DNA from 3 places in the Bradyrhizobium sp. LA6.1 genome. Region 3 is predicted to be linked to each of the others. Evidence: predicted binding sites of a transcription regulator. Region 3 holds the regulator's gene; each other region holds the start of a gene.
What was found. Region 3 encodes LexA, which represses DNA repair genes until DNA is damaged. Its sites were predicted from a motif close to TGTTCNNNNTGTGTTCNG; they were not measured.

Region 1 (10,101 bases), on a different contig from region 3:
TGTGGCGGCGAGAGCAAGACCGGCCGCGACGGCGGCGATGAGTTTTTGCATATGTTTCTCCCTGTGTTGTTGTTTGGGTTTTGTTGCGGGGACTGTTCTAGCGACAATCGGTCGCGGGGGCAAAGCCGGGGATGTGTGAGGTGGCGTGAGAAATAAGTAGGGGGCTGCGGTGTTCTTACCCTCTCCCCTTGTGGGCCTGTTGCGTTATCGGCTTTTGAGGCTGAAGACGTCAGGAGAGAAGGCCTTGGTCCTGGCAATGCCTGCGAAGATCTGTAGTTGTTGCCCTCAGCGGGCAGCTCACGCGGCGATCGTGGCCCACCGCCTCATGTTGAAGGCGATTGAGGCGAGCAGAACTTGCCCGGTCGCCTTGATCAGACCGACGTAGCGGATGCAGGTCAGCCGCATGCGGCGTTTGAGAGTAGCGAAGGTGGTCTCGACCTGGGCTCGGCGGCGCGCGATGAGGAGGTTGTAGCGTTTGAGCCTCGGCGGCAACTCCGGGTGATGCCGGTTGGGCCGACGAGCAATGCGGGGTTTCTTGCCCTCCGCCTTCAGCCGGGCCCGTCGGGCATGGGTGTCGTAAGCCGCATCGGCCCACACCGCAGCTTCATCGCCGCGGATCAAAGCGTCCGCCGGTGTCGTGTCGTTGATGTTGGCCGGTGTGGTCAGTACCGTGCGGATCAAGCCGGATCCTTCGTCGACACCGACATGGGCCTTGTAACCGAACGTCGTGCCGCTCTTGCCTTGCCGCTTGGTGAAGCGGGCGTCGGGATCGTTTGAGGGGCGATCCTCCTTCGGAGGAGCCGACACCGCCTGGATCAAGGTCGCATCCAGCATCGTGCCGCGCTTGAGGATGACGCCGGCATTCTCAAGCTGACGATCCAGCTCACCAAACAGCTTCTCCAGCAGGCCTTGTTCGACAAGCTGGTTCCGAAAGCGGTTCAGGACCGTATGGTCGGGCGTCGCATCCTCAAGGCTCAAACCGACGAAGCGCTTGAACGACAACCGGTCGCCCAGCGCTTCCTCGAGTTCGCGCTCCGAAAGACCATACAGCGACTGCAACAGCACAGCACGAAACAGCACCAGCACCGGATAGCCTGGTCGACCGGGGCTCCCTTCATCCCGCAAATGGCCGATCAGCTTCTCGAACCGGTACCACTTGACCAGGCCAGCCAGCCGATCCAGCGCCGCATTGGCGCCGGCCCCCTTCGGCATCAGCGCTTCCACAAAGCTCGGCTGTCCCGTCCGCTTGACCGCCATCGCTACCCTCCAAGGCTTTGCCCTAGGGAATCACAATTGACGAATTACGCAACAGGCCCACAAGGGGAGAGGGAAGACAAACCTACTTCGGCAACAGCGCCTTCAGCTTGTCCATGTCGCGCACGTTCATCTTGAAGCCGCCGGGCATCACGATGTCACCGGGCTTCTGGTCGGGCTTGCAGGCCCCCAGCCACTTGGCTTCGAGCTGCATCGTGGTGTCGCGGCCTGCTGCGCCGGCGGCGCCGCCTTGCGCGTGCGACGAGGTCTTCACCGTATAGGCCGAGTTGAAATCGCCGGTGATCTCGGCATGCGAGGTCGTGCTGACGCCGGCGACGTTGCACTCGGAATCGCTGACATAGCCGGTCGCGGTCTTCTTGATGTCCTGCTTGGCGCAGATCTGCTTGGCCATCGGGGAGACGTTGTTGTTCATCTCCTTGTCGACGGTCTCGTCGGTGCAGTGCTGCATGGTCATCTCGGGCATAGGCGTGCCGGTCCTGACCATCTTCATTTCCCAGAGACCGGCCTTGCGCACCGGCAGATCGTCGGCGCTGGCGCTGCCTGCCGACACCACAAGACAAAGGGCCGAGCCGAGCAAAGCGAGCTTGCGCGTCATGTGGAAGCTCCCGACGTTCCGAAAGCGCCTCAGTACAGCGTGCGGATCGGCTGTTGGGCAGCGCCATAGGGCACCCAACGGCAGGAGAACGAGATGTAGCCGCCCTCAAAGGCCTGCACCGCGAGGAATTTCACGACCTTGCCGTAGCGCGCGCAGTGATCGACCGCGACCTGCCGCGCATCCGCCTGGGTCGCCAGCGAATAAGCGATGATGCCGCCGGTGTCGTTGCCCTTGAACGGAGGCACCGGAAGGAGATCGGCGCGTGCCGACTGGCTGGCCATCATACCCAGGGCAAGAAAGCCCGCGGCCGCAATGATTCGCATTCCCGTCACTCCAATTGGTTGGCGCCAGTTTACGGTGCCGGGAGGTCCATGAAAAGAACTGATGCCCCGCCGGCTGCGAGGTTGGGGTCAACTCTTGGCCAAGTGTTGCCGCGCTGCACTTGACCTGCCCCGGCCTTCGCGGCACCGTCCATCCTTCGCAAGACCCAGCTGTCCGGATTGCCCATGCGCGCCCTCCCCCTGAAATCGCTCCGCTTTGCCACCTTGCTTGGCCTCATGTTCGGAGCGCTGTCGCTCGGTGAGGCCAGGGCCGCCAATCCGCTGGAGCTGAACTTCTGGCTGAACGGGCCGCGCTATGACGGCGCCGTCGTCGATTGCGAGAGGGCGCTGCCGACAATCGCCACCCAGTTCTGGGAGAAGGAAAGCTCGTTCTGGAATTCCTCGTTGAAGATCACCGGCTTCGCCGCCGTTCACGAGATCGCGTTCCGGCCCTGGCAGTCCGACAACATTCCGCGCCGCTATTGCACCGGCGACGCCATGCTCAATGACGGCAAGGTGCGCAAGGTGCATTTCTCGATCATCGAGGATGGCGGCTTCTCCGGCTACGGCAATGGTGTGGAATGGTGCGTGGTCGGGCTTGACCGCAACTGGGCCTACAATCCGTCCTGCCGCGCCGCCAGGCCCTGAGCCTCGATCGAAAGGCCTGAATCGGACTGATCAGGCGCCCAGCGGGCCGGCCCGAATTTTGTTCTTGAAATGTTCTTGTTGCCTGCTAGGCTGATTGCACAGTCTAGTTGAGGGGCGTCGCCATGTTTCATTTTAGATTGCATTCGTTCACCCGTCTCGTGATCTCACTGACCCTTCCTCTGGTTCTGGTCGCGCTGCCGGGCGGCGCGAAGGCCCAGGACAAACGGCAGAACGCGCCCGGCGAATTCGATTTCTATGTGCTGTCGCTGTCATGGTCGCCCTCGTTCTGCGAGGAGGCGTCCGAGCGCAACCGCGGCGGCGGTGGTCGCTCGCAGATGCAGTGCAGCGGACGGCCCTACGCGTTCGTGGTGCACGGGCTGTGGCCGCAATATGAGAACGGCTTCCCCGAATATTGCCAGCGGCCGTCGCCACGCCTGAACCGCAACATCGTCTCTTCGATGCTCGATTTGATGCCGGCGCCGGGGCTGATCTTCAACGAGTGGGACAAGCACGGCACCTGCTCCGGGCTCGACAGCCGCAATTATTTCGAGACGATCCGAAAGGCGCGCGCCGCGATCAAGATCCCGGCGGAATATCTCGAACTGTCGCAGGCCAAGACTGTGGCGCCGGGCGAGGTGGAGGAAGCCTTTATCAAAGCCAATGCGGGCCTGAGCAACGCGGCCATCTCGGTCACCTGCAACCGGACCCGGCTCTCCGAGGTCCGCATCTGCCTCAGCAAGGACCTGCAATTCCGGGCCTGCGAAGAGATCGAGCGCCGCGCCTGCCGCCGCGACCAGGTGACGATGCCGCCGATCAGAGGTGGCTAGTCCAAGTGTTTGTGCCCCGGACGCAGCGCCGGTTCGGCGGTGCGCTGCAGAATCGGGGTCCATGCCGGCACAGACGCGTATGCCGCTTTGCTCAAGCCGTGACGTAGCGTAGTCCTGTCTCATGAACTACCGTCACGCCTTCCACGCTGGAAACTTCGCCGATGTCATCAAGCACATCGTGCTCGCGCGCATCATTACCTACCTTCAGGACAAGCCGGGCGCATTCCGTGTCATCGACACCCATGCCGGCGCCGGCCTCTATGATCTCGAAAGCGACGAGGCGCGCCGCAGCGGCGAATGGCTGACCGGCATCGCGCGGCTGATGCAGGCGCGCCTGTCGAACGACGCCGTGGCGCTGGCCAAGCCCTATCTCGACATCGTTCGTGCCTACAATCCGAAGGGCGAACTCAAGGCCTATCCGGGTTCGCCGCTGATCACGCGCGGCCTGCTGCGGCCGCAGGACCGCCTTGTTGCCTGCGAGCTCGAGCCGAAGGCGCGCAAGGCGCTGATCGGTGTGCTGCGCCGCGACGAACAGGCGCGCGTGGTCGATCTCGACGGCTGGGTCGCGCTGCCGGCCTTTGTGCCACCGAAGGAACGGCGCGGGCTCGTGCTGATCGACCCGCCGTTCGAGGCGAAAGACGAGTTCGAAAAGCTCGGCGACGCCTTCTCGGCGGCTTTCGTGAAATGGCCGACCGGTATCTATGTAATCTGGTATCCGGCCAAGAGCCGACGCGCCACCGACACGCTGGTGCAATCAGTGGCGCGGCTCGCAGCCGCAGCAAAACCACCAGGAAAATGTCTGCGTCTCGAATTCAGTGTCGCGCCGCAGCTTGATGGCGCCGCCCTCACCTCCGCCGGATTGTTGATCGTCAATCCGCCGTACACGCTGCATGGCGAGCTCAAGACGATCCTGCCCGAGCTGGAGATACCGCTCGGACAGGGCGGAGCTGCCAGATTCCGATTAGAGGTGCCGAGGCCGTAACACACCGGCATTCTTGGGAAAAAGATGCAGGAGCGGTAGTCAATCTGCAGAGAACCGTATTATGCTGTTTCCGTGACTGGCTTTACGTTCCGCTTCCGCGAATGGTTGCGGCGGAGTGAAGGCCTAAGAAAGATCCGATCGGACCGAAAGAAAGGTCCGCCCAAGGATGGCCAGCTCCCGGGCTTCGTAAGGCCCGGTCATGTCGTGACGTGAGTCTGCGTCGCGACGGAGGAGCAATGAGGGGGAGTTTCCCGATGGCCATGACGGGAACGGTCAAGTTTTTTAACGGCGAGCGCGGCTACGGTTTCATCAAGCCCGACGACGGCGGGCGCGACGTCTTCGTGCACATTACTGCTGTGGAGCGGGCGGGACTGAAAGACCTCGCCGAAGGACAGCGCATTACTTTTGAAGTCGAGCCGGACAAGAAGGGGAAGGGACCAAAGGCAGTCAATTTGGTCATCGTCTCCTAGAGCGTTTTCGAGCGAACACCTGGCGAAAAAAATCCCGGCCGCGAGCGGCCGGGAGGCTGTTGTCCGGTATTTTCTTCTTCAACTATCAGAAGTGATAGTTCACGCCTGCGCGCACAACGCTGGCGCTATAGCCGTTTGACACGCCGGTAATTGCGAACTGGCTCGTCGACAGATCGATGTAGAGATATTCGAGCTTGGCGCTCCAGTTCGGCGCGAAGCCGACTTCCGCGCCGGCACCGATGGTCCAGCCTGCGGTGGTGTGCGACTCCGTCCAGCCGAATGTCTGCGCGCGCAGTTCGCCGAAGGCGAGGCCGGCGGTGCCGTAGAACAGCACGTTGCTGAAGGCATAGCCCGCACGGCCGCGCAGCGTGCCGAACCAGGGGTTGGAGAACTTCCACGGCGCGAAGGTGTCATCAGCGCCCGCGGCCTGGATATCGCCCTCGACGCCGAACACCCATGGACCATTCTGAAAATTGTAGCCGGCCTGCACACCGCCGACGAAACCGGAGGGCTTGACGGGCGAATTACTCACCGAGCCCCACTCATAGCCGAGATTGGCACCGAGATACGGACCGGCCCAGCTATAGGCATTGAGCGGCTGATTGACGGTGTAGGGCGCACCCTGCCCGTAATTGAGATCGGCGGCCTCTGCCGAAGCTGTCCAGCCGGCTGCAACCAACACGGCTGCGCCTACAACGAACCCCCTCATCGGTACTCTCCAACGCAACGGCCGCCCCCCGCGATGCCTGCGCCGCCGCGCAAGGCAAAATCGCATGGTTACGGAACCTCCTCTTTTTCGCGTAAGATTTATCGAGAGTTTTAAGTTAAAGGCCTGTTAAGCCGGGTTACCGCGCTCTTAACAGGCTTAAGCAAGTGTTACCCGGAACCGCGCCGCCATCCTGTGTGTGCCGCAAGGCTGGAACTTCAAATCGGCACCCCCAGCGCTTAAATTCGCATCATGGCTCACGATTCCACCGACAATCCGGACGACGCACGCGCGCGCAAATCTCCGCGCGGCACGACCGCCGACGCCCCGCCGGAGAGCCTGGCGCCGCCGGACCTCGACCCCGCCACTACCGCTGGCGAGGACGAGGACGACGCGCTGCTGCCTGATATCCTGGAGGAGAGCGGCGCGGTCGGCGAAGAGCCGCTGGCGACCGGCCATGAGGCGATCGAGCGCGCGGTCCGCCTCGCGCCCACCTCGCCGGGCGTCTATCGCATGCTCAGCGCCAATGCCGACGTGCTCTATGTCGGCAAGGCCAAGAACGTCAAAAAGCGCCTGTCGAACTATGCGCGCCAGAGCGCGCCGCAACCGGCGCGCATCCTGCGCATGATCGCAGCCACGGTGACCGTGGAGATCGTCTCGACCAACACCGAGACCGAAGCGCTGCTGCTGGAAGCCAATCTCATCAAGCAGCTCCGGCCGCGCTTCAACGTGCAGCTGCGCGACGACAAGTCGTTTCCCTACATCCTGATCACCGGCGACCATTGGGCGCCGCAGATCCTCAAGCACCGCGGTGCGCAGACCCGGCCCGGCCGCTATTTCGGCCCGTTCGCTTCCGCCGGTGCGGTCAACCGCACCATCACCGCCTTGCAGCGCGCGTTCCTGATCCGCTCTTGCACCGATTCCTTCTTCGAAAGCCGCTCGCGGCCCTGCCTGCTCTACCAGATCCGCCGCTGCGCCGGCCCCTGCACCCGCGAGATCGATTTCCCCGGCTATACGACGCTGGTGCGCGAGGCGACCGACTTCCTCTCCGGCAAGAGCCAAGCGGTGAAGCAGGAGCTTGCCGGCGAGATGGAGAAGGCATCCGGCGAGCTCGAATTCGAGACCGCGGCACTCTACCGCGACCGCCTCGCCGCGCTGTCGGCGATCCAGTCGCAGCAGGGCATCAATCCGCGCACCGTGGAGGAAGCCGACGTGTTCGCGGTCCACCAGGAGGGCGGTTTCTTTTGCGTCGAAGTGTTCTTCTTCCGCACCGGTCAGAACTGGGGCAACCGCGCCTATTTCCCGCGCGCGGAGAAGACCTATACGCCGGAGGAAGTGCTGGGGTCCTTCCTCGCCCAGTTCTACGACGACAAGCCGCCGCCGAAGAACATCCTGCTCTCGCACGAGATCGAGGAGAGCGAGCTGCTCGCCAACGCGCTGTCGATCAAGGCCGGCCACAAGGTCGAGGTCACGGCGCCCAAGCGCGGCGAGAAGAAGGAGCTGGTCGCCCACGCGCTGACCAATGCGCGCGAGGCGCTCGGCCGCAAGCTCGCGGACACCGCGACGCAGAGCCGGCTGCTCGACGCCATGGCGACGACGCTGAGCCTGCCGCATTCACCCAAGCGCATCGAGGTCTACGACAACAGCCACATCCAGGGCACCAATGCGGTCGGCGCCATGATCGTCGCCGGCCCGGATGGGTTTGTGAAAAACCAGTACCGCAAGTTCAACATCAAGTCCGAAGGGCTCACGCCCGGCGACGATTACGGCATGATGCGCGAGGTGCTGGAACGCCGCTTCAAGCGCCTGATCAATCCGCCCGAGGACGCCGCCGGCAAGGCCAAGGACGACGACTTCCCGCAATGGCCCGATCTCGTGATCATCGACGGCGGTCGCGGCCAGCTCAACGCCGTCCGGGAGATCTTTACGAATCTCGGCCTGACCCAGGTGTCGCTGATGTCGGTCGCCAAGGGACCGGACCGGGATGCCGGCCGCGAAACCCTGTTCATGCCGGAGCGCGAGGCGATCAAGCTGGAGCCGCGCGATCCCGTGCTTTACTTCATCCAGCGCCTGCGCGACGAGGCCCACCGCTTCGTCATCGGCTCGCACCGCAAGCTGCGCAAGAAGGACATCCGCGAGGCCGGTTTGCAGGAGATTCCGGGCATCGGCCCGTCACGCAAACGTGCCTTGCTGCACCATTTCGGAACCCTGAAGGAGATCGAGCGGGCCTCGATCGCCGATCTCGGCAAGGTTCCGGGGGTGAGCGCCGAGAGCGCCCGCAGGATTTTCGACTATTTCCATCCCCAGCCGGGGTGAACTAAGGGGGCCGCGGTCATATGGTCGTCGCATGCTGCACCTCATTTGGGGAGCGGGACGGTTGACCTTCAGGCACGAGCGGTATTGGTAGGACGGATGAACATCGCCACGACACGAGGGACGACCAGCCGCGCGATGTCCCTCCCGAACATCCTGACCTATGGCCGGATCGCCGCGATCCCGGTCGTGGTCGGGTGCATCTATGCACAATCGATTCTGGATCAGCCGCTGTGGCTGCGCTGGGTCGCGGTCGCCATCTTCATCGCGGCAGCAGTGACCGATTACCTCGACGGCTATTACGCGCGGATCTGGAATCAGCAATCGGCGTTCGGCCGGATGCTCGATCCGATCGCCGACAAGCTGCTGGTGGCCTCCTGCCTGCTGATGCTGGCAGCCGACGGCATCATCCATGGCTGGTCGCTATGGGCCGCCATCGTGATCCTGTGCCGCGAGATCCTGGTCTCGGGCCTGCGCGAATATCTCGCGGCGTTGCGGGTGAGCGTTCCCGTGACCAAGCTTGCGAAGTGGAAGACGACCGTTCAGCTCATCGCCATCGGCTTCCTGCTCGCTGGCCCGGCCGGCGATGAGGTGGTGCCCGTGGTCTCGATGATCGGGCTGGCGCTGCTCTGGGCCTCGGCGATCCTCACCATTTACACGGGCTACGACTATTTCCGCGCCGGCATCCATCACCTCATCAAGGAGGATGAGGCATGAAGGTGAAGTACTTCGCCTGGGTGCGCGAGCGCGTCGGCAAGGCCGAGGAGACCATCGAGCCGCCGGCGACCGTGCGCACCGTCGAGGAGCTGATCGCCTGGCTGTCCGGCCAGAGCGAGGCCTATGCCTACGCCTTCGAGAAGCCGAAGGTGATCCGCACCGCGATCGATCATGCCCACGTCAAATCGGACGCCGTGATCGCGGGCGCCCGCGAGATCGCGTTTTTCCCGCCGATGACCGGCGGCTAGGCCATGACCTCCCCCGTAAGCACCGCCCCCGCCAGCCCCTGCCCCGTCACCATCCGAATCCAGCAGGATGATTTCGACATCGCGCGCGAGATCGCGATCCTGACCGGGAGCCGCACCGACATCGGCGCGGTCGTAAGCTTTTCCGGCATCTGCCGCGGCGACGAGAACAGCGCGAAGATCGCCGCCCTCACGCTCGAACATTATCCCGGCATGGCGGAAGAAGAGATCAAGCGCCATGCCGACGAAGCTACATCGCGCTGGCCGCTGAACGGCGTCACCATCATTCATCGCGTCGGGCGGTTCATGCCCGGGCAGAATATCGTGCTGGTGCTCACGGCGTCGCAGCACCGCCAGGCGGCGTTCCAGGCGGCCGAGTTCCTGATGGATTATCTCAAGACCAGCGCGCCGTTCTGGAAGAAGGAAGAGAGCGCCACCGGTACCGGCTGGGTCGAAGCCCACGCCCGTGACGACGAGGCCGCCGCACGCTGGACCCGATCCTGATGGCAAAAGCATCCAAGAAGACCACGCGCGGCCGCGCCGCGCCAAAGCTCGCGAAGATCGGCCGCGGCGAGCTGCTCACGCTGATCGATTTCGTGCGCTACGCCGTGAGCCGCTTCACCGAGGCGAAGCTCGCCTTTGCCCATGGCACGACCGATCCGGTCGCTGAAGCAGCCTTCCTGGTCTGCGAAGCCCTGCATCTGCATCCCGACCAGTTCGAGATCTTTGCCCATGCCTGCGTCACCTCGGCGGAAGGCAAGACCATCGTCGACCTCATCCATCAGCGCGTCACCACGCGCAAACCGGCCGCCTATCTCGTCAACAAGATCTACATGCGCGGCCTGCCCTTCTATGTCGACGAGCGCGTCATCGTTCCGCGCTCCTTCATCGGCGAACTGCTGGAGTCGCATTTCGGCGGCGACGGCGAGGCGGGCTCGCTGATCGACGACCCCACGGCCGTCGAACGCGTGCTCGATCTCTGCACGGGCTCGGGATGTCTCGC
Region 2 (10,101 bases), 160 kb from region 3:
CGATATCCTGGCCGATCCGGTCGGTGCGCGGGGCGAAGCCGCCGACGAGCGTTGCGAAGTCGGCGCTGTGATGGCCGAGGAAGACATGGTTGTACTCGCCGCCGACCGACCAGTTCTCGGCAAAGCCCCATTCCACGCCGATGCCGATGGTGTAGCCCCAGCGGGTCTGGTTGACGCTGTTGAACACCGCGGCCGGGACGCCGGGGACGAAGGTGTCGTACTTGTCGTGCGCCACCGCGGCGCCGGCCTTGCCATAGAGGAGCAGGTTGTTGACGGCGTAGCCCATCTGGCCAGTGAACAGGCCGAAGCTGTCGATCTTGGTCTGGTTGGTGAACAGCGGCAGCGCCACGCTGACATTGCTGCCCTTGAAGTCGGCCCAGTTGCCCTGGCCCTCGATGCCGAACACCCAACGCGACTTCTGCCAGCGATAACCGAGCTGTCCGCCGACCGTGCCACCGCCCGCATTGTGACAGCCTTCGCCAACGGCCGGATCGACAGCGATGCCGAGCGCGCGGGTCACGCCCCAGCAGGCATGGGCCAAGCCGCCGCCGCCGTTGATGCCGGCATAGATGCCGCTCCAGTCATAGACGGGAACGGCGGCCGCCTGCGCCTTGTAGATCGGGAGATCGGCGGCGGTAGCCGGCGCGACCGCACCGAGTGCGAACAGGCTGACCGCAGCCAGCATCCACGTCTTCATGTCACGTCCCCAACTCGCCAAAGCCATTAGCGGACGCCTTGCGCGCGCCTCACGACTCCAAGACGGTTGGGTGCACCCTCGCGCGAAAACAAAAAGGCCGGCGCAAGGCCGGCCTTTCGTAACGCGATGGCGTCGGAGGCGAAGATCAGTATTTGGCGATGAGGGGGCCGCCGAACCTGTAACTGACGCGGGCCGTTGCAATGTCAACGTCCTGGCGGATCCGATCGGCGCGCGAGAACGTGCCGTTGTTGAACGTAAAGCGGTTGTCGCGCGATCCCATGATGCCGTGCACATAATCGACGCCGACCACGATGTTGGGCGTTACGCCGAAATCGAGGCCAGCACCAACCGCTCCGCCCCAGCGCGTTTCATTCGCCCTGTCGAACACGAAGCCGGTGGCCGTGGTGAAGCCCTCGTATTTGTCGCTCACAACCATCGCACCACCCTTCGCGTAGAACAGCACATTGCTCCAGGCGTAGCCGACCTGGCCGGTCACGAGACCGAAGGCGTTGATCTTCGAGCGGTCTGAGCCGACGCCGCCCGCAGCCAGGCTCGGTCCATTGGAGCCGCTAAGGTGAGCCCAGTCGCCCTGGCCTTCCACGCCGAACACCCATGACGCGCTTTGCCAGCGAAAGCCGGCCTGGCCGCCAGCCACGCCGCCGGTCGCGGTGTGGCAGCCCTCCGATGCGGGGGGAGTGACCGGCGCACCGAGGATGTTGGCGACGATGTCCCAGCACTTATGGCTCCAGCCGCCACCACCGTTGGCGCCGATGTAGAAGCCGCTCCAATCGTAGACCGCGCCGATCATCGGGGCAGGAGCTTTGGTGTAGGGGCTCGCCGCCAGATCGGCCGCCGAAACGGACGTGGTCATCGCGACTATGCCGGCGGCGGCAAGCATAAACTTGTTCAAGACGGACCCCCCAAGGGCAAAGTTGTTGCGATCTTCGATACAACCTTCGAGGTGCGACAGTCTGTCACCGGAGGGTCACAGCGCGCCGAAAAATGGAACTTGTCCGCAAGCGCTCGCGCCGTGCGCGCGAAAACAAAAAGGCCGGCGCAAGGCCGGCCTTTCGTAACGCGATGACGTCGGAGGCGACGCTTAGTACTTCGCCACGACCGGGCCGCCGAACGTATAGTTCACGCGAACAGTGCCCATATCGACGTCCTGCTTGATACGGTCGATGCGGTCGTTGATGCCGAGAATCGTGAACGAGTTGTTGCGCTTGCCCATGAAAAGATGGTCGTATTCGATCGCAACGGACCAGTTCGGCGCGAAGCCGAATTCGAGGCCGGTGCCGACCGCGCCGCCCCAGCGCGTCTCGCTTGCGCTGTCGAGGACCACGCCGAACGCCGAGCCGTTGTACTTGGCATGCGTGACCGCCGCGCCACCCTTCACGTACCAGAGCACGTTGTTCCAGGCATAGCCGACTTGGCCGGTGAACAGGCCAATCGCGTCGATCTTGGTCTCGTTGACCAGCGGAGCAAGCGCCACGCTCGTATTCGAGCCCTTCAGATTGGCCCAGTCGCCCTGGGCTTCAAGGCCGAACACCCAGTTGGCCGACTGCCAGCGATAACCGACCTGGCCACCGACGACGCCGCCTGTCGCATTGTGACAGCCTTCAGCCGTGTCCGGACCCGCAATGCCGAAGATGTTGTTGACATCCCAGCAGTTGCGGCTCGAGGCGCCGCCGCCGTTGATGCCGAGATAGAAGCCGGACCAGTTGTAGATCGAGGCCACAGCAATGGGCGCCTTGGTGTAGGGGCGGGCCGCCAAATCGGCCGCCGAGGCGGGAGCCAACGCGCTGAGTGCGAACAGACTGGCCGAGGCCAGCAAAACCTTCTTCATTTCAATTCCCCAGTTTCGTTTCTCTTTGTCGGCGAAAAACGGCCGACCCAATGACCCAATCGATGTCATTGCTCTACACCATTGAAGCCGAAGGTTGTGTCACCGGGATGCCACAGCTCTCCCCGAAAAACGTTGGGAATCGGTTGGCCTGGATCTGGACGCGCGAAAACAAAAAGGCCGGCGCAAGGCCGGCCTTTCGTAACGCGGTGCGTTGGAAGCGAAGCTCAGTACTTCGCGACCACCGGGCCCCCGAAGTGATAGTTCACGCCGACCTGCACGGTGTGGAAGTTGAGCGTGCCGGTGGGCAGGGCGCCCGAGAAGTAGGTCTCGCCGCCGAGGCTGCGATAGAGGTACTCGCCCTTGACCGACCACTGCGGAGCGAAGAACGCCTCGACGCCCGCACCGACGGTCCAGCCGGAGTGCCACTTGCTGTCCGACGCGGTCAGGCCGAGAGCGGAGAGGGTGATCTTGTTGTCGATCCAGGCGTAGCCGCCGGTGCCGTAGAACAGGACCTGATTGACGGCGTAGCCGATACGGCCGCGCACGGTGCCCATGGCATCGGTCTTCGAGCTCGCCGTTGCGGTCACAACGCCGAATCCGGGAACAACAGTGGCGCCGGTCACCGAAGCGCTGACGTCAGCCCAGGAACCATCAGCCTCGACGCCGAACACGATGTTGCCGGTCTGCCAGTTGTAGCCGGCGGTGCCGCCGACGAAGCCACCCTTCATCTTCGGGTCGCCGGAACCGTTTTCCCAGGCGCCGCCGCCGACGATACCGAGGTAGAAGCCGGTCCAGTTGTAGACCGAGGCCACCGCCACCGGAGCCTTGGTGTAGGGGCGCGCCGCGAGATCAGCGGCCGAAGCCGGAGCAGCGAGAGCGAACAAACAGGCCGAAGCCAACAAAACCTTCTTCATTTTCAAACTAATCCCAGTCCCGGTTTCTGTTTTTGCCTTCCGTGCGTTCGGAAGGACATCGGACGCCGTGGTCCAACTGATGTCGTGCTTACATCAGCAAAGCCGCAAGTTGTGTCTCCCAAAAGCCACAATAATCGCAAAACGTAACGGTGACTGACCTATAATTCCCGTTGCCCACGCAAAAAGGCCGGCGCGAGGCCGGCCTTTGATCTCCAAGCGATCTCAGAGGGATATCAGTATCTTGCGATCATGGGGCCGCCCCAGCGGTAGTTCACGCGGACGAGGCCGATATCGACATCCTGGCTGATGCGATCGGAGCGTGTGGCGACGCCGAGCGGGGCGAAATTGCCGGATCCGGTGAAGCCGATGGTGCGGTTGCCGAGGAAGATGTGGTCGTACTCGAAGCCCACGGTCCAGTTCGGGGCGAATCCGAACTCGACGCCCGCACCCACGGTGCCGCCCCAACGGGTCTCGTTGGCCCGGTCGAACTCGAGGCCGCTGGCGACGTCGAAGCTGCGGTAGCGATCGCCGACGACGGCGCCGCCGCCCTTCACGTAGACCAGGACGTTGTTCCAGGCGTAACCGACCTGACCGGTAATCAGGCCGAAGGCGTTGATCTTCGAACGATCGCGCAGGCCGCTGATCGCACTGATGTTGTCACCCGAGAAATCGGCCCAGTTGCCCTGGCCTTCGAAGCCGAACACCCAGTTGGCTGACTGCCAGCGGTAGCCGACCTGGCCGCCGACCGTGCCGCCGGTCGCGTTGTGGCAGCCTTCGCCTACGAGAACGCCACCGCCGATATCGACGTCCCAGCACTTGTGGCTGGTGCCGCCGCCGCCGTTGATACCGATGTAGAAGCCGCTCCAGTCGTAGATGGTCGCGATCATCGGTGCCGGAGCCTTGGTGTAGGGACGCGCAGCGAGATCTGCCGCGCTTGCGGGAGCCGACAGCCCCAACGCGATTGCACCAATAGTACCAATCAAAATCTTATTCATTGCAGTCCCCCCAGTTTCTGACCGCTTTTCGAAGTCCCCGAAGCGGCTGATCAGGCGCGACGCCTATAAGAATCTAATTCCGCGGCAAGCGTAGCTTAGGCGGGAGGCGGAGTCCGTCTCCGGAATGCAACAGTCGGGCGGCATCTGAACTGCTTCTAACTTGATGAATGTTAAGCTGTTTCGCCGTCCTCAGGAATTCGGGGAAATTCCATTTGGCGCAGGCCGTCTTTGTGCCGCGCGGTGTCGTCTTGCCAACGCAACAAGGTGAGGGGTGTCATAAGAACAAATCTGGAACGAACCCGCCAGGGGTGCTATATATGGGGATAAGTGGAGGGGTGACGGGCCGATCCGTCCGCGCAAGCGTATAGGGTCGCGTCAACAGGTTGCAGAGGACGCGGGCGCGTCCCGGGCCTTCTAAAATTCAGTGGCATTCGGAGTGGAGAGCGGCGATGGCGGGAAGCGTCAACAAGGTCATTCTGGTTGGAAATCTCGGCAAGGATCCCGAAATCCGCCGCACCCAGGACGGGCGGCCGATCGCGAATTTGAGCATCGCCACCTCGGAGACCTGGCGCGACAAGAATAGCGGCGAGCGCAAGGAAAAGACCGAGTGGCATCGCGTCGTGATCTTCAATGAAGGGCTCTGCAAGGTCGCCGAGCAGTACCTGAAGAAGGGCGCGAAGGTTTACATCGAGGGCGCGCTCCAGACCCGCAAATGGACCGACCAGAGCGGCGCCGAGAAGTACTCCACCGAGGTCGTGCTCCAGGGCTTCAACTCGACCCTGACGATGCTCGACGGCCGCGGCGGCGGCGGTGGAGGCGGCAGCTTCGGCGACGAGCCGGGCGGCGATTTCGGCTCCTCCGGTCCCGTCAGCAGCGCGCCGCGCCGCGCTGTGGCCGCCGGCGGCGGCGGTGGCCGCAACAGCGACATGGACGACGACATCCCGTTCTGAGACGGGCGGGGGCGCTTCGCCCCTGATGTCACCTTGCTCGCGTAGAGCGACAGGTTTCCTTACGAATTGACGGGCAAGGCTCGGTTTTTCCGGGCTTGCCTCATGTGCTGCCTCAAGCCTTTGACGAGGCGTGATGTGAATGGTATTAACTTGATGTTAATCCTGTTCACATGGGTTGGCCGTCGATCGGAGAGACCCCTGTATGAGCGTTGCGCCGCTGCTTGAGGCCGCTCCAGCGATCCCGCTGCACGCCTTTGCCGCCATGGCCGCCTTCGTGCTCGGCCTTGTCCAGTTTGCTGCCCCCAAGGGAACGCTGCCGCACCGGACGATCGGCTGGATCTGGGTGGCGCTGATGGCGGTGGTGGCGGCCTCGTCGTTCTGGATCCACCAGATCCGTCTGGTCGGGCCGTTCAGCCCGATCCATCTCCTGTCGATCTTCACGCTGGTGATGCTACCGCTCGCGGTGTGGCGGGCGCATACCCATCGGGTCGCCGATCACCGGCGTATCATGATCATGACGTTCGTCGGCGCGCTCGTCATTGCCGGGCTGTTCACGCTCGTGCCTGGACGGATCATGCACCGGGTGATTTTCGGAGCCTAGGACGTGGTTCCCGGCGGCTCATTCCGGCTTCGCTCGAGGCAGTGGTGCTGAGCTCGTAAGTCTCTGGAAAAACAGTCGGAAAAACCGCTTCCCCAGACCTCGCAAGGGTGGTTATCAGGGGGGCGATGCGCTATATGATTCCCAGATAAAATCTCACCGGATTTCCCCTTGGCTGACGACGACAACAAGCCCGGCGACCAGCCGGCGCAACCCTCGGACATTCGTCCCGTTTCCATCTACGAGGAGATGAAGAAGTCCTACCTCGATTACGCGATGAGCGTGATCGTGGCGCGTGCGCTGCCTGATGCGCGCGACGGGTTGAAGCCGGTTCATCGCCGCATCCTCTACTCGATGAACGAGCAGGGGCACACGCCCGACAAGAAGTACGTCAAGTCGGCGCGCGTGGTCGGTGACGTCATCGGTAAATATCATCCGCATGGCGACCAGTCGATCTACGACGCCATGGTCCGGATGGCGCAGGACTTCTCGATGCGCGTGCCGCTCATCGACGGCCAGGGCAATTTCGGCTCGGTCGACGGCGATCCCCCGGCCGCCTATCGGTACACCGAAGCGCGACTGACGAAGGTGGCGTTGGCTCTGCTGGCCGACATCGACAAGGACACCGTCGACTTCCAGCCGAACTACGACAACAACGAAACCGAGCCGTCGGTCCTGCCGGCCAAGTTCCCGAACCTCCTGGTCAACGGGGCGGGCGGCATCGCGGTCGGCATGGCCACCAACATCCCGCCGCACAATCTCGGCGAGGTCATCGACGCCTGCGTCGCGTTGATCGACAATCCTGCGCTCACCATCGAGGAACTCATCAACATCGTTCCGGGACCGGATTTCCCGACCGGCGGCGTCATTCTCGGACGCGCGGGCATCCGCGCCGCCTACCACCTCGGCCGCGGCTCCATCGTCATGCGCGGCAAGGTCGCGATCGAGACCATCCGCAAGGAGCGCGAGGCGATCATCATCACCGAGATTCCCTACCAGGTGAACAAGGCGACGATGGTGGAGCGCATCGCCGAGCTGGTCAAGGAAAAGAAGATCGAGGGCATCGGCGACCTGCGCGATGAATCCGACCGCGACGGCTACCGCGTCGTCATCGAATTGAAGCGCGACGCCGTGCCGGATGTGGTGCTGAATCAGCTGTACCGATTCACGCCGCTGCAGACGAGCTTCGGCGTCAACATGGTGGCGCTCGACAGCGGCCGTCCGCGGATCATGCATCTGAAGGACCTGCTGGCGATCTTCGTCGACTTCCGCGAGCGGGTCGTCACGCGTCGCACCAAGTTCCTGCTCGCCAAGGCGCGCGATCGCGCCCACATCCTGGTTGGTCTGGCGATCGCGGTCGCCAATATCGACGAGATGATCCGCGTCATCCGGACCTCGCCCGACCCGACCACTGCCCGCGACACCCTGATGTCGCGCGACTGGCCGGCACGGGACGTCGAGGACATGCTGACGCTGATCGACGATCCGCGCCACCGCATCAGCGAGGACGGCACGATCCGGCTGTCGATGGAACAGGCGAGGGCCATTCTCGACCTGCGCCTTCAGCGCCTCACCGCACTCGGCCGCGACGAAATCCGCGACGAGCTCGACAAGCTCGCCGGCGAGATCGCCGACTATCTCGACATCCTGCGCTCGCGCGCCCGCGTGCTGGGCATCATCAAGACCGAGCTCGCCGAGGTGAAGGCCGAGTTCGCGACCCCGCGCCGCACCGTGATCATCGAGCAGGAGGGCGAGGTCGAGGACGAGGACCTGATCCAGCGCGAGGATATGGTCGTCACCGTCTCCCACGCCGGCTACGTCAAGCGCGTGCCGCTGTCGGCCTACCGGGCGCAGCGCCGCGGCGGCAAGGGCCGCGCCGGCATGCAGACCCGCGACGAGGATTTCGTCAGCCGCCTGTTCGTGGCGTCGACGCACACACCGGTGCTGTTCTTCTCGTCGCGCGGCCAGGTCTACAAGGAGAAGGTCTGGCGCCTGCCGATGGCCGCGCCGAACGCGCGCGGCAAGGCGCTGATCAACATCCTGCCGCTGGAGCAGGGCGAGCGCATCACCACCATCATGCCGCTGCCGGAGGATGAATCGACCTGGGGCAACCTCGACGTGATGTTCGCCACCACCGGCGGCAACGTCCGGCGCAACAAGCTGTCCGACTTCGTCGACGTCCGCCGCTCCGGCATCATCGCCATGAAGCTCGATGAGAATGAAGCGATCGTGGACGTGCAGATCTGCACGGAGCGCGACGACGTGCTGCTGACCGGCGCCGGCGGCCAGTGCATCCGCTTCCCCGTCCCCGACGTGCGCGTGTTTACCGGCCGCACTTCGATGGGCGTGCGCGGCATTGCGCTTGCCGAGGGCGACAAGGTGATCTCGCTGGCGATCCTGCGCCACATGGAGACCACCTCGGACGAACGTTCGGCCTATTTGAAGATGCGTCGTGCGGTGGCCGGCGAAGCCGTGGTCGACGAGGCTCCGGCGGATGCCGAGGCCGAAGAGACGACCTCCGGCAGCTTCCAGCTCCCGCAGGAGCGCTATGTCGAGATGTCGGCGGCCGAGCAGGTCGTGCTCACCGTCTCCGTCAACGGCTACGGCAAGCGGACCTCGTCCTACGAGTACCGCACCACTGGCCGCGGCGGCAAAGGCATCGTCGCCATGAGCGTCAACAACCGCAACGGCAATCTGGTGGCCTCATTCCCGGTGGAAGACGCCGACCAGATCATGCTGGTCACCGACAAGGGCCAGCTGATCCGCTGCCCGGTCGAAGGCATCCGCATCGCCGGCCGCTCGACGCAAGGCGTGATCGTGTTCGACACCGCCGAGGACGAGCACGTCGTCTCGGTCGAGCACATCACGGAAGAGGCCGATAGTGGGAACGGCGAGAACGGGAACGGTTCGTAGATCGAGCCGATCCCGTCAGGTGTCGTCCCCGTTGACGGTTGCAATCAACCGGATAGGTCCGGCACGGCACAACGCGCCGGTGTCCGGCCTATGATCCTGGAAGATGCGGCCGGCGCGATGCCTTCCAGCCGAGCACGGCCAGCGGAATTGCCAGTGCTGCCCAGGACAGCGCGTCCCAGCCATCGTCGCCGAACAGCGCCGACGCCAGCCCGACAAGGATGAGCCCCGCGAGCAGGAGCGGCCAGCGAAAGATCTCGTCCATGGTGTGGCGCTCGCGCTTCATGGACGGATCCCGGATGTCGCTACGACAGGCGGCCCGTCCTGCGCGCGCGTGGTGGCGCGAGGCGATTTGCGCTTGCCGAGCCAGAGATAGACGCCGCTGGCAAGCACGACGATGGCGGCAAGATCGAACAGCGCCCAGATGATCTTCAGCGGTAGGCTGCCGTAGTCCCCGAAATGAAGCGGGCGCGATACCTGCAACGCCCTGAGATACCACGGCAAGCCACGCGCGGTGACGAGCTGCCCGGTTTCGGCGTCGAGCATCGCGGGCGTGAACAGGCGCGAGGTGATCGGCGTCGTGCCCTTGGTCCAGACGATGAAGTGCCGTGGTGTCCCGAACCGTGCGACCGTCGGAAAGATGATGCTGGCCGGCGTATTGCCGTCGAGCGCGCGACGTGCTGCGGCCATGACGTCGTCGACGTCGGCCCATTTCGCAAGCGGCGGCTTACCCAAGTGCGGCGCGATCAGCTCCGGCATCACCTCCGCGCGCCAGGCGGAGAACAGCGGCAACGATATCGTGTTGATGACACCGGTGACGCCGACGGCAAGCAGCCATATGAGAGTCACTCCGCCGATCAGATTGTGCAGGTCGAGCCATTTGACCCGCGACGCGCCGATACGACGCACCGTGCCGAAGTTGAGCCGGCGCATGAAGGGCGCGTAGAGCATGATGCCGGAAACGATCGCGATGACAAACAGCAGGCCCATGACGCCGAGAAACAGTTCACCCGGCAACCCCAAGAACATGTCGCGGTGGAATATGCGGATGGCGCTCATCAGGCCGCCCTGCTGCGTGTCTTCGCCGATCAGTTCCGCGGTCCTGGAATCGAATGACAGCTTCAGGAAACGTTGGCCGGGGGGAGCTTCGGGCGTAGCCGAGAGGAATACGTTGACGATGTTGGCGCGATC
Region 3 (10,101 bases):
CGCGGAAGACCAGCGCCGAACGGGCCTCGTCCGGAACCCAGATCTCGAAGCGTCGCGCGATTGGCGTCGCCTGCGCGGAGAGGAATGTCAGCACCCAGGTCTGATCGGTGCCGGTCCGGTAGGGAACGCCGACGCCGAGATTGATTCCGACCTTGGCGGCGTCCTCCCAGCGCAGAAAACTCCTGGCATCGTGCAGGTCCTTGATGATCAGAGGCAGGCCGGCTTTCCAGATGCGGCCGGGCAGGCCGAAGCCGCGCGGAAATCTGGTGTGGCGGGAGTTGAATTCGAACATGTCGGCGGTGCCGTAATAACCGTCGACGAGCGCCATCTCGTGGGAGGTTTCGGCATCGTTGTGCCAGAGCTCGATCGCGCCGACATGGGCCTCGTCGTCGCCGCAGAACAGCACCATGACGGCTTGCAGGAATTCGCCTGAAAACACGGGCACCGCCACGCCGCAGGTCAGCCCGGCGGCGATGGCCTGATCGGTCCGCTTAAAATAGGAATCGGTGAATCTGGTGAGGATCACGGGGTGGCCGCCGGCCCAGGCCTTGCCGGGAAGTCCCTCGTCATATCCGAAGTGCAGATCCTCGCTCACGTCCCTAAACGCGGACAACCCTTCGCCGTAGAGGCCGCCGCCGAATTTCCAGCCGCATGCGCGTGCGGTCAGGCACCCAGAGTTCAACGACGCGAATGAAGGTCTTCATCGAACGTGCCCGCGGTCTCAAGCCGCACCAAGCATCGGCCATTTGGCTGCGGAACGGACGTTCAAAATTCAGGCAGGACAGCGCAAACTTCGTGCGGTGGGAGACGCCACGGCTTGGTCCGCCCGATGGAGTTTCGCGGGACACAAACGACACCATCTCGCCGGCCTCGGCCGGCGATGGCGATTTCAATCCTGGCCCGACCTGCCGGCCGGGAATGGCTGCATCAGCCGATCGGCAGGCGGGTGATGGTTGTCCGGCTGTCGGTGATGGTCTGCGGCTTGTGCTCGCGCTCGCCGAGCGGCTGGGTCACCGGTAGCTGCAGCACGGTCGCGCGCTGGCCTTCGACCAGCTGCGTCACCAGCACGGATTTGCCGTCGGGGAATTCGATCGCATCATGATGGCGATCGGGAATGTGCGGATCGATCTTGCCGAACTTGCCGACGCGCGAATTGACGGTGCGCGTCCAGATCCAGCGATTGTCGTAGCGGACGTTGTCGGCGAACGCGAGCTCCGTCCCCGGGAGCAGGCAGACCGCGACGGTCGGATCGGCCGCGGAGGCAAAGCCGCGCGTCGAGGTGCCGCGGAAGGTTGTCGTGACGATCGTCTCGCCGACTTCGGCGGGACGCGACGCGACGGCATGCAGGCTGTAGTCACACATCGGGTGCTCCTCATGCAGGGATAGCGACCCACGTCTCTTAATCGAGGCGCAGGCCTCTATCAGAGTGGAAATACCAAACGTTCTGCCGGGTTGTAGGCAAATCTACGGCTCGCCGCCGCAGGCCGCAATCACATTAACTTTCCCGAATCCACCAGGAACAAAGCCCGCCCCTTTGCATTCTGCAGGCGCGTGTCAGCGCCCCGCAGGCGCCGACCAGCCGGAATATTGCCAGCCCGGCCGCGACGGTTGGTCGACGGCGTCGAGGGCCTTGCGGACTTGCTCGCTCATGGCGGTATCCTTGCGGACATGGGGCCGCGATTGCGCGGCCAAGGCTTGCACGGCCAAGGCTTGCACGGCCAAGGCTTGTACGTCCAAGGCTTGCGACGCTGATGCTGCGATCAGCGCCACAGCAAGTGTGCTCAGAACGATCCGGCGGATGACTTCTCCTCGAACCTGAAGGCCGCGAAGCAGGGCTGCTTCGTGCGGCGTGCCGAGGATTTACCGCTGGAGGAGGGGCCGGATAATCTGCGCGAAACCAGAAAGACTATCCAGCGGAAGCGGACAATCGTCCGCTCCAATCTCGGATCGGCGATGCCGATCGAAAGCGCGCGGGGCGCCAAATAACCGATACCGGCACGTCCGGTATCAATACTTCCGGTACAGCCCGATCAGCTTGCCCTGGATCTTCACCCGGTTGGGCGGCAGAATGCGGACCTCATAGGCCGCATTGGCGGGCTCGAGCGCGATCGAGGCGCCGCGGCGGCGGAAGCGCTTCAGCGTCGCCTCCTCGTCGTCGATCAGCGCCACCACGATATCGCCGGTATCGGCGCTCTCGTTGCGCTGGATCAGCGCCATGTCGCCGTCGAGAATGCCGGCCTCGACCATGGAATCGCCGCGCACTTCGAGCGCGTAATGTTCGCCCGAGCCGAGCATGTCAGGCGGTACGCTGATGGTGTGGCTGCGGGTCTGCAAGGCCTCGATCGGCGTACCGGCCGCGATGCGGCCCATCACGGGGACCGCGACGGGGCGCTCGCCCTCGTCCGCCGGCGGGCTCGAAGTCGTGCGGACCTTGCCGAGATTGCCTTCGATGACGCTCGGCGTGAAGCCGCGACGGCTGCCGGCGGCGGCCTGAAGCTCGGGCAGCTTGATCACCTCGATGGCGCGGGCGCGGTTGGGCAAGCGCCGGATGAAGCCGCGCTCCTCGAGCGCGGTGATCAGGCGATGGATGCCCGATTTCGAGCGCAGGTCGAGCGCGTCCTTCATCTCGTCGAAGGAGGGCGGCACGCCGCTTTCCTTCAGCCGTTCGCTGATGAACCGCAGGAGCTCGTATTGTTTGCGCGTTAACATCTCGACCAAAATCCCCCGGTTGATGTCGTTCGATTCCGAGACGCTGAATTCAGCAGTAAGCCGCTACATTCTCGAAACAAATCATGAACGGACACTATATGTTCGATACATGTTCCGCAACTGCTTAATTTACCGTGAACGCGACAAAGTTCGCGGAACGCACGCGAACGAAGCAATCAGACGGGCAGTCGCAAGACCTCGCAAGGCGTGCCGGCTTGGGCCTTCGGCGCGAATGGCGCGCGCACGAGAAGTGCCTGTGCCGCAGCGAGATTCGCAAGCAGCGAGGAATCCTGGTGATTGACGGGGAGGGCGAGGAGCGTGCCGTCGTCGCGCAGCTCGAGGCGTGCGCGCAGATAATCCTCGCGCTGGTCATTGGCGCCGACATCGCGGCCCAGCACCGCGCGTTCGCGGCGGTGATGAATCATCGAACGGCCCGAAAGCGCGCGAATCAACGGCACCATGAACAGGAAGCCGCAAACATAGGATGACACCGGATTGCCGGGCAGGCCGATCACGCGCATCGCGCCGAGCCGCCCGTTCATCATCGGCTTGCCCGGCCGCATCGCGATCTTCCAGAACGCCATCGAGATACCTTCGTCCCTCAGCGCCTGCTGGACCAGATCGTGGTCCCCGACCGACGCGCCGCCGGTCGTGATCAGGATGTCGGCGCCGCTCTCCCGCGCGCGGCCGATGCCGGCCGTGGTCGCCTCAAGCGTATCGGCGGCCACGCCGAGGTCGATGGTATCGGCGCCCTCGCTGCGGGCGAGCGCGTGCAGGGCGTAGCCGTTGGAATAGACGATCTGGCCGTGGCCCGGCGTCGTACCCGGCATCACCAGCTCGTCGCCGGTGGCGAGGATCGCGACCTTCGGGCGTCGCCGGACTGGCAGTTGCGGGTAATTCATGCCGGCGGCGAGCGCGAGGTCGCGCTCGGTGAGCCGGGCCCCTTTGCGCAGCAGCACGTCGCCTTCCGAGAAGTCGACGCCGGCGGGGCGGATGTGCCGCCCCGTTACGGCGGCTTCCTTGATGGTGACGCGCTTGCCGTCCGCAATCGTGTCCTCCTGGATCACGACCGCATCAGCGCCATCGGGAACGACACCGCCGGTGAAGATACGCACGGCCTCGCCGGCGCCGACCGATCCCGCAAACGGGCGGCCCGCCGCGACCTCGCCGATCAGGGTGAGCTGGGAGTCGATCTTCGCCGCATCGACCGCGCGCACCGCATAGCCGTCCATTGCCGACATCGCCTGCGGCGGCTGCGTGCGCCGCGCGGCGACGTCGCGTGCGAGCACGCGGTGGAAGGCTGCGTCGAGCGCGATCATCTCTTCAGGCAGCGGCTCTGCGCCCGCCAGCACCGCGGCGAGCGCGTCGGAAACCGGCATCAGGGCCACGGGTGAAAACTCCTGCTGGGCCCGTTCGGGCAAATCGGCGGCGAGAGTTCTAGCCGAGTGCAGGCGCAGAGGCAAAACAGTGGCCGCGCAGGATGATTTATCCTGCGTCATCCGCTCTGCGATGAAGGGTGAGCATCAAGTCCGCCGCGGCATGATCCAGAAGGCGAGACAGACCGGTACGAGGATGGCCATGGCGAGGACGAGAAAGACGAGAGCCACGGCCAGCATCGGTCAGCCCCCCGGCTGCTTGTACGGACTGACGTCCGGCGCTGCGGGGCCCTGATCCTTGTCAGGCAGCGGGTCGGCCTGGGATTTCAGGTCGGCGGCCTTGCTGATCAGTCTTGCGGAAAGGTCAGAATCCGAGGTGGTTCTGGCGAATTTCATCAGCAGAGAGGCCTGCTTGGTGAGGTAGGTTTTGCCCAACACGACGATAAGCCCGATGTAGAATTCCCAACGGACTCATGAGTCCTGAGAGGGGCAATCGTTCCGGGAACTCTGTATAAAATGCACAAAGGGTTTTGGTTCCTCGCCCCCGGGCAAAATAGTTCCATTCGCGGCCCGTCGGCTTGCCGGTCAGAGATCAGATTCCGAGCGCCTTGAGGGCGTTCCCGACGTCGCGGGGCGAGGTCACGTGGATCGTGGTCAGGCCGCGCGACCGCGCTCCTTCGATGTTCTCGGCAAGATCGTCGAAGAACACGATACGGTTCGCCGGCACGCCGATCGCGGCCACGACATGATCGAAGGCCTCCACATCCGGTTTGCGCAGGCCGATGCTGGACGACAGATACAGCTCGCGGAAATGGCCGAGAAGGCCGGCATATTCCTTCGAGAAGTGGTCCACATGCGGCCGGTTGGTGTTGGAGAAAGCGTAGAGCGGCAACTGCTTTGCCGCACGCGGCAGCAGCTCGGCGATGTCGGGCATCTCGCCGGCGAAGATCGCGTTCCAGCCCTCCAGGAACTGTGCGTCCGAAATGCCGATCCCGAGCGCGACACGCAGCGAGTCAAAATAGGCCTCGTCGCTGATCTTGCCGACCTCGTGCAGCCGGTAGGCTTCGCTGTCCCGCACATAGCGCGCGACGATGGCTTCCGGCTTGCAGCCGGCATGTCCCGCCCAGCAGGCGATCGCCTTGGAGAAATCGATGTCGAGCACGACGCGCCCGAGATCGAACAGGAGCGCGTCCGCGCTACCGGGAGAGAGCGAGCTCATTGCATCCTTTCACTCAATATCGATAGGGGTCGTGGTCGAACAGCGGGAACGCGCTGAACACGCTCGGCGCATTCGTTGCGGTCGCCTGGTGCAGGCAGGACTTGTCGACCTCGGCGAACGAGGTGGCGCCCAAGAGGCCGAGGCAGCGCAGCACCTCGTCCTCGAGCAGCTCCAGCATTCGCCTCACGCCGGCTTCGCCGGCCGCCGCCAATGCCCAGCATTGCAGCCGGCCGATGCCGACCATGTCCGCGCCCGCCGCGATCGCCTTGACGATGTCGGTGCCGCGGCAGAAGCCGCCGTCGACCATGATCTTGGCGCGTCCCTTCACGGCCTCGACGATCTCGGGCAGCACATGCATGGCACCGCGGCCGTGATCGAGCTGGCGGCCGCCATGGTTGGAGACGTAGATCCACTCCACGCCGTGATCGACCGCGATCCGGGCGTCCTCGGCGGTGGCGATGCCCTTCAGGATGAGCGGGATCTTGAACTTGTCCTTGATCATCTTCACGGTCCGCCACTCCAGGCCCTTCTGGTAATCGCCGCCGGTGGCGCGCAGGCGGCTCTCGCGAACATAGCGCTTGGCAATGTCACGTTCGCGACGGCTGTAATGGGCGGTATCAACGGTCAGGCAGAAGGCGGCGTAGGCGTTCTTCTCGCTCCGGCTGACGACATCGGCGACGAAATCGTCGTCGCCGCGCACATAGAGTTGATAGAGCCGCAGCGCATCAGGGGCGGCCTCGGCGGTCTTCTCCAGGCCGGGCTCGGACACCGAGCTCAGCATGTGCGCCGCGCCGAAGGTGCCGCAGGCGCGGGCAACGCTCGCCGCGCCATCCGGATCGAAGATCTCCAGCGCGCCGACAGGGGCCAGCACCACCGGCAGCCGCATCCTGCGCCCGAACAGCTCGACCGAGCCGTCGACCTCGCGGACGTCGCGCAGCACGCGCGGCCGGAAGGCGATCTCGTCGAGCGCCATGCGGTTGCGGCGCATCGTGGTCTCGGTCTCGGCGGCGCCGACGATATAGTCCCAGGCGTTCTGGTTGAGGTTGGCGCGCGCCTTGCGGATGAATTCGTGCAGGTTCTGGAATGGCTCGGCGCTGGCGCCGAGTTCGACGTTCCTTTCCGGCCGGATGCGGGGCGCGTCATTCATTGTTGTCCTCCCGAGAATTTGAAGCGTTATTGTCATCGCGTATCGTGTCCGGCCCTCCAAAACCATCCTAAAATCGCATACCTGCGAGGCGTGGGCCGGCCGGGCCGATTCCCGCCTTGCGCGAAACGGTTTCGGAACGTTGCCAAAAGTTTAGGCCCGGGCGAAGGGATTTTTACGATGTACCCGCCGGCGTGGCGTCCCGGCCTTGAAGAAACCAGAATGGTATTGTGAACAGCGGGCTGGATCGCCATTTGCATGGCGCCTCACAAGCCCAAAGCAAAGCTCCAGCAAGAAGGCCAGCCTATCCATGCGGAAAAACCTGCTGTTCCCCCTGGGCGCGCTCACGGGAGCGTGTCTAACCCTTCTGGTCGCCAGCCCGCACGGTGGAGTATGGGCGGCACGGGCGGCAGCGAGCGCGGATGATGCCTATTCCCGGCTCAATCTGTTCGGCGAAGTGTTCGAGCGGGTGAAGGCGAGCTATGTCGAGAAGCCCGACAATTCCAAGCTGATCGAAGGTGCGATCACCGGCATGGTGACCTCGCTCGATCCGCATTCACGCTACATGAACGACAAGGCCTGGACCGAGATGCAGGAGACCACCTCCGGCGAGTTCGGCGGGCTCGGCATCGAGGTCACGATGGAGGACGGCCTGGTCAAGGTCGTCTCGCCGATCGACGACACGCCGGCGTCCAAGGCCGGGATCATGTCCGGCGACCTCATCAGCAAGATCGACGGCGATGCCGTGCAGGGCATGACGCTCGAGCAGGCCGTCAACAAGATGAAGGGGCCGGTCGATACCCAGACCAAGCTCACCATCGTGCGCAAGGGCGCCGACGCCCCGCTCGACGTCGCGATCAAGCGCGAGATCATCCATGTGCGTCCGGTGCGCTTCCACGTCGAGAACGGCGACATCGGTTATATCCGCGTCACCTCGTTCAACGAGCAGACCACCGACGGCCTGAAGAAGGCGATCGCGTCGATCTCCAAGGAGGTCCCGCCGGAGAAGCTGGTCGGCTACGTGATGGACCTGCGTAACAATCCGGGCGGCTTGCTCGACCAGGCCGTCTCGGTGTCGAGCGCCTTCCTTCAGCGCGGCGAGGTCGTCTCGACCCGCGGCCGCAATCCCGAAGAGACCCAGCGCTTCACCGCGCATGGCGGCGACCTCACCAAGGGCAAGCCGCTGGTGATTCTGGTCAATGGCGGCTCGGCTTCGGCCTCGGAGATCGTCGCCGGCGCGCTGCATGACCACAAGCGTGCCACGATCATCGGCACGCGCTCGTTCGGCAAGGGCTCGGTGCAGACCATCATTCCGCTCGGCGCCGGCAATGGCGCGCTGGCGCTGACCACGGCGCGGTACTACACGCCGTCGGGCCGCTCGATCCAGGCCCAGGGCATCGCGCCCGACATCGAGATCCTCCAGGATGTTCCGCCCGAGCTGAAGGGCCGCATGGACACCATGGCGGAGTCCCAGATGCGCGGCCATCTGCAGGCCGCCGACGGCACCGAGCAGACCGGATCGCAGTCCTACGTCCCGCCGGAAGAGAAGGACGACAAGGCCCTGCATGCGGCCTACGACTTCCTGCACGGCGTGACCGCGAATGCGGTCGCCGCCAAGCCTGCGCCGAAGGCGGCGGTACCGAACTAAGCCTTACGACGTCCAGATATCGCCCGGGAGCGGATGACCGCTCCCGGGCGAATTCGTGCGGTGACGCTTCCAATTGTTGGGAAGACCGCCCTAGCTGGCCTCGCGGTGCCGGCTTTCCTCGCCGCCGCGCTGGGCGAGGCGGCTGCGGTGCAGCGCGAACAGCTCCAGCACCTTGTCGGCCGGTTTTGCGGCACTGAACAGGTAGCCCTGCATCTCCGAGCAGCCGAGCGCACGGAGCAGGCGCTGCTGCTCCTCGGTCTCGACACCCTCGGCCGTGGTGGTCATGCGGCGGGCGGCAGCCAGGTTAACGACGGCCTGCACGATGCTGGCGGAGCCGTCGGGACCGGCGATGTCGCTGACGAAGCAGCGGTCGATCTTGATCTTGTCGAACGGGAAGCGGTGCAGATAGCTCAGCGAGGAGTAGCCGGTGCCGAAATCGTCGAGTGCGATGCGCACGCCGATGGCGCGGAGCTGATGCAGGATCGCAAGCGCGGTGTCGTCGTCGCGGATCAGCACGGCCTCGGTGATCTCGAGCTCGAGCCGGCTCGCCGGCAAATTGGAGGCGGCAAGGGCCGCCATGATCTTCAGCGCCAGCGTGCCGCTCTTGAACTGCACCGGCGAGACGTTGACGGCGAGGCGGATGTCGTCGGGCCAGTTGGCGGCATCGCGGCAGGCCGTGGCCAGCACCCATTCGCCGATCTCGTTGATCAGGCCGGTGTCTTCGGCGATCGGAATGAACTCGACGGGCGAGACCATGCCGCGCTCGGGATGGCGCCAGCGCACCAGCGCCTCGCAGCCGGTGATGCGGTCGTCCTTCAGGGCAAGGCAGGGCTGGTAGTAGACCTCGAGCCCGCCTTCGAGCCCACCTTGGGCGATGGCGTGGCGCAGATCGATCTCGAGCTGCCTCCGCTCGCGGACCTTGGCGTCCATCTCCGGCTCGAAGAAGCGATAGGTGCGGCGTCCGGCGGCCTTGGCGGCATACATCGCCATGTCCGCATTCTTCAGGATCTGGTCCAGCGCGGTGCCGTGTCGTGGCGCCAGCGCGATGCCGATACTGGCGTCCGTGGTGAGATGATGGCCCATGCAGTCGAACGGCGCGCGGATGGCCTGGAAGACCCGCGCGACGAGTTCGTTGACCTCCTCCAGCGACGTCACCGCGCTCTGTACGATGGCGAATTCGTCGCCGCCGAGCCGCGCCACGAAGTCCGCCGGGCCTGCGCAGCGGCTGAGGCTCGTCGCGATCGATTTCAACAGCTCGTCACCGACGAGATGGCCGAGCGCGTCGTTGACGCCCTTGAACTCGTCGATGTCGATGTAATGCACCGCGATCTCTTCGCCACCGGCGATGGCGGCGAGCTCCGCGCGCAGATGCTCGTGGAACATGGTGCGGTTGGGCAGGTCGGTCAGCGCGTCGTAATGGGCGAGGTGGGTGATGCGCTCCTCGGTCCGCCGGCGCTCGGTGACGTCTTCGTGGGTCGCCACCCAGCCGCCGTCAGCGAGCGGCTCGTTGAGGATGTGGATCGAGCGCCCGTCGGAGGTGTCGACCACCATGGAGTTACGCACATGGATGTCGCGCAGCACACGGACGACATAGTCGCCGATGTCGCCACTGAACGAGCCGGTCGCCTTGCGGTGGGCGATGATGTCGTGGAAGCTGGAGCCGGGCTTCACCACCTCGGCTGACAGGCCGTACATCTCGATGTAGCGCTGGTTGCAGATCACCAGCCGCCGCTCGGCATCGAACAGCAGCAGGCCCTGCGTCATGTTGTTGACGGCGCGGTCGAGGCGCTGCTTCTCCAGCGTCAGCCGCTCGCGAGAGGCGCGGTGCTGCTCCAGCAGCTTGCGCACGATCGCGATCAGCACGCCCGCGATGGCGAGCGCGGAGGCGCCGGCAACCGAGATCAGGATGCCGATCTGCTCGCGCCAGTCCGTCAGCGCCGCCGCGCGCGTTGTGGTGGCCATCATCAGGATCGGGAAGTGGGGCAGGGCACGCGAGGAGATCAGA

Region 1: the regulator LexA is predicted to act here: its motif matches at 2,898-2,915, upstream of ABIB99_RS15495 (ribonuclease T2 family protein).
Region 2: the regulator LexA is predicted to act here: its motif matches at 4,731-4,748, upstream of ABIB99_RS08580 (single-stranded DNA-binding protein).

What each region holds. Positions count from the first base shown of each region.
Region 1 is NZ_JBEPQK010000005.1:346,224-356,324, forward strand. It holds gene ABIB99_RS15470 (ABC transporter substrate-binding protein) at 1-51, opposite strand, end outside; gene ABIB99_RS15475 (IS5 family transposase) at 298-1,257, opposite strand; gene ABIB99_RS15480 (DUF3617 domain-containing protein) at 1,340-1,870, opposite strand; gene ABIB99_RS15485 (hypothetical protein) at 1,900-2,193, opposite strand; gene ABIB99_RS15490 (hypothetical protein) at 2,377-2,838, shown strand; gene ABIB99_RS15495 (ribonuclease T2 family protein) at 2,961-3,665, shown strand; gene ABIB99_RS15500 (23S rRNA (adenine(2030)-N(6))-methyltransferase RlmJ) at 3,787-4,647, shown strand; gene ABIB99_RS15505 (cold-shock protein) at 4,902-5,117, shown strand; gene ABIB99_RS15510 (outer membrane protein) at 5,203-5,826, opposite strand; gene uvrC (excinuclease ABC subunit UvrC) at 6,076-8,139, shown strand; gene pgsA (CDP-diacylglycerol--glycerol-3-phosphate 3-phosphatidyltransferase) at 8,236-8,853, shown strand; gene moaD (molybdopterin converting factor subunit 1) at 8,850-9,101, shown strand; gene ABIB99_RS15530 (molybdenum cofactor biosynthesis protein MoaE) at 9,105-9,602, shown strand; gene prmB (50S ribosomal protein L3 N(5)-glutamine methyltransferase) at 9,602-10,101, shown strand, end outside.
Region 2 is NZ_JBEPQK010000003.1:300,688-310,788, forward strand. It holds gene ABIB99_RS08555 (outer membrane protein) at 1-697, opposite strand, end outside; gene ABIB99_RS08560 (outer membrane protein) at 843-1,607, opposite strand; gene ABIB99_RS08565 (outer membrane protein) at 1,797-2,543, opposite strand; gene ABIB99_RS08570 (outer membrane protein) at 2,768-3,457, opposite strand; gene ABIB99_RS08575 (outer membrane protein) at 3,691-4,452, opposite strand; gene ABIB99_RS08580 (single-stranded DNA-binding protein) at 4,902-5,402, shown strand; gene ABIB99_RS08585 (DUF2306 domain-containing protein) at 5,605-6,003, shown strand; gene gyrA (DNA gyrase subunit A) at 6,172-8,913, shown strand; gene ABIB99_RS08595 (hypothetical protein) at 9,002-9,196, opposite strand; gene ABIB99_RS08600 (PepSY-associated TM helix domain-containing protein) at 9,193-10,101, opposite strand, start outside.
Region 3 is NZ_JBEPQK010000003.1:141,383-151,483, forward strand. It holds gene ABIB99_RS07815 (GAF domain-containing protein) at 1-595, opposite strand, end outside; gene ABIB99_RS07820 (hypothetical protein) at 928-1,362, opposite strand; gene lexA (transcriptional repressor LexA) at 2,008-2,709, opposite strand; gene ABIB99_RS07830 (molybdopterin molybdotransferase MoeA) at 2,886-4,097, opposite strand; gene ABIB99_RS07835 (hypothetical protein) at 4,329-4,523, opposite strand; gene ABIB99_RS07840 (HAD family hydrolase) at 4,678-5,304, opposite strand; gene ABIB99_RS07845 (alpha-hydroxy acid oxidase) at 5,318-6,451, opposite strand; gene ABIB99_RS07850 (S41 family peptidase) at 6,759-8,096, shown strand; gene ABIB99_RS07855 (bifunctional diguanylate cyclase/phosphodiesterase) at 8,187-10,101, opposite strand, start outside.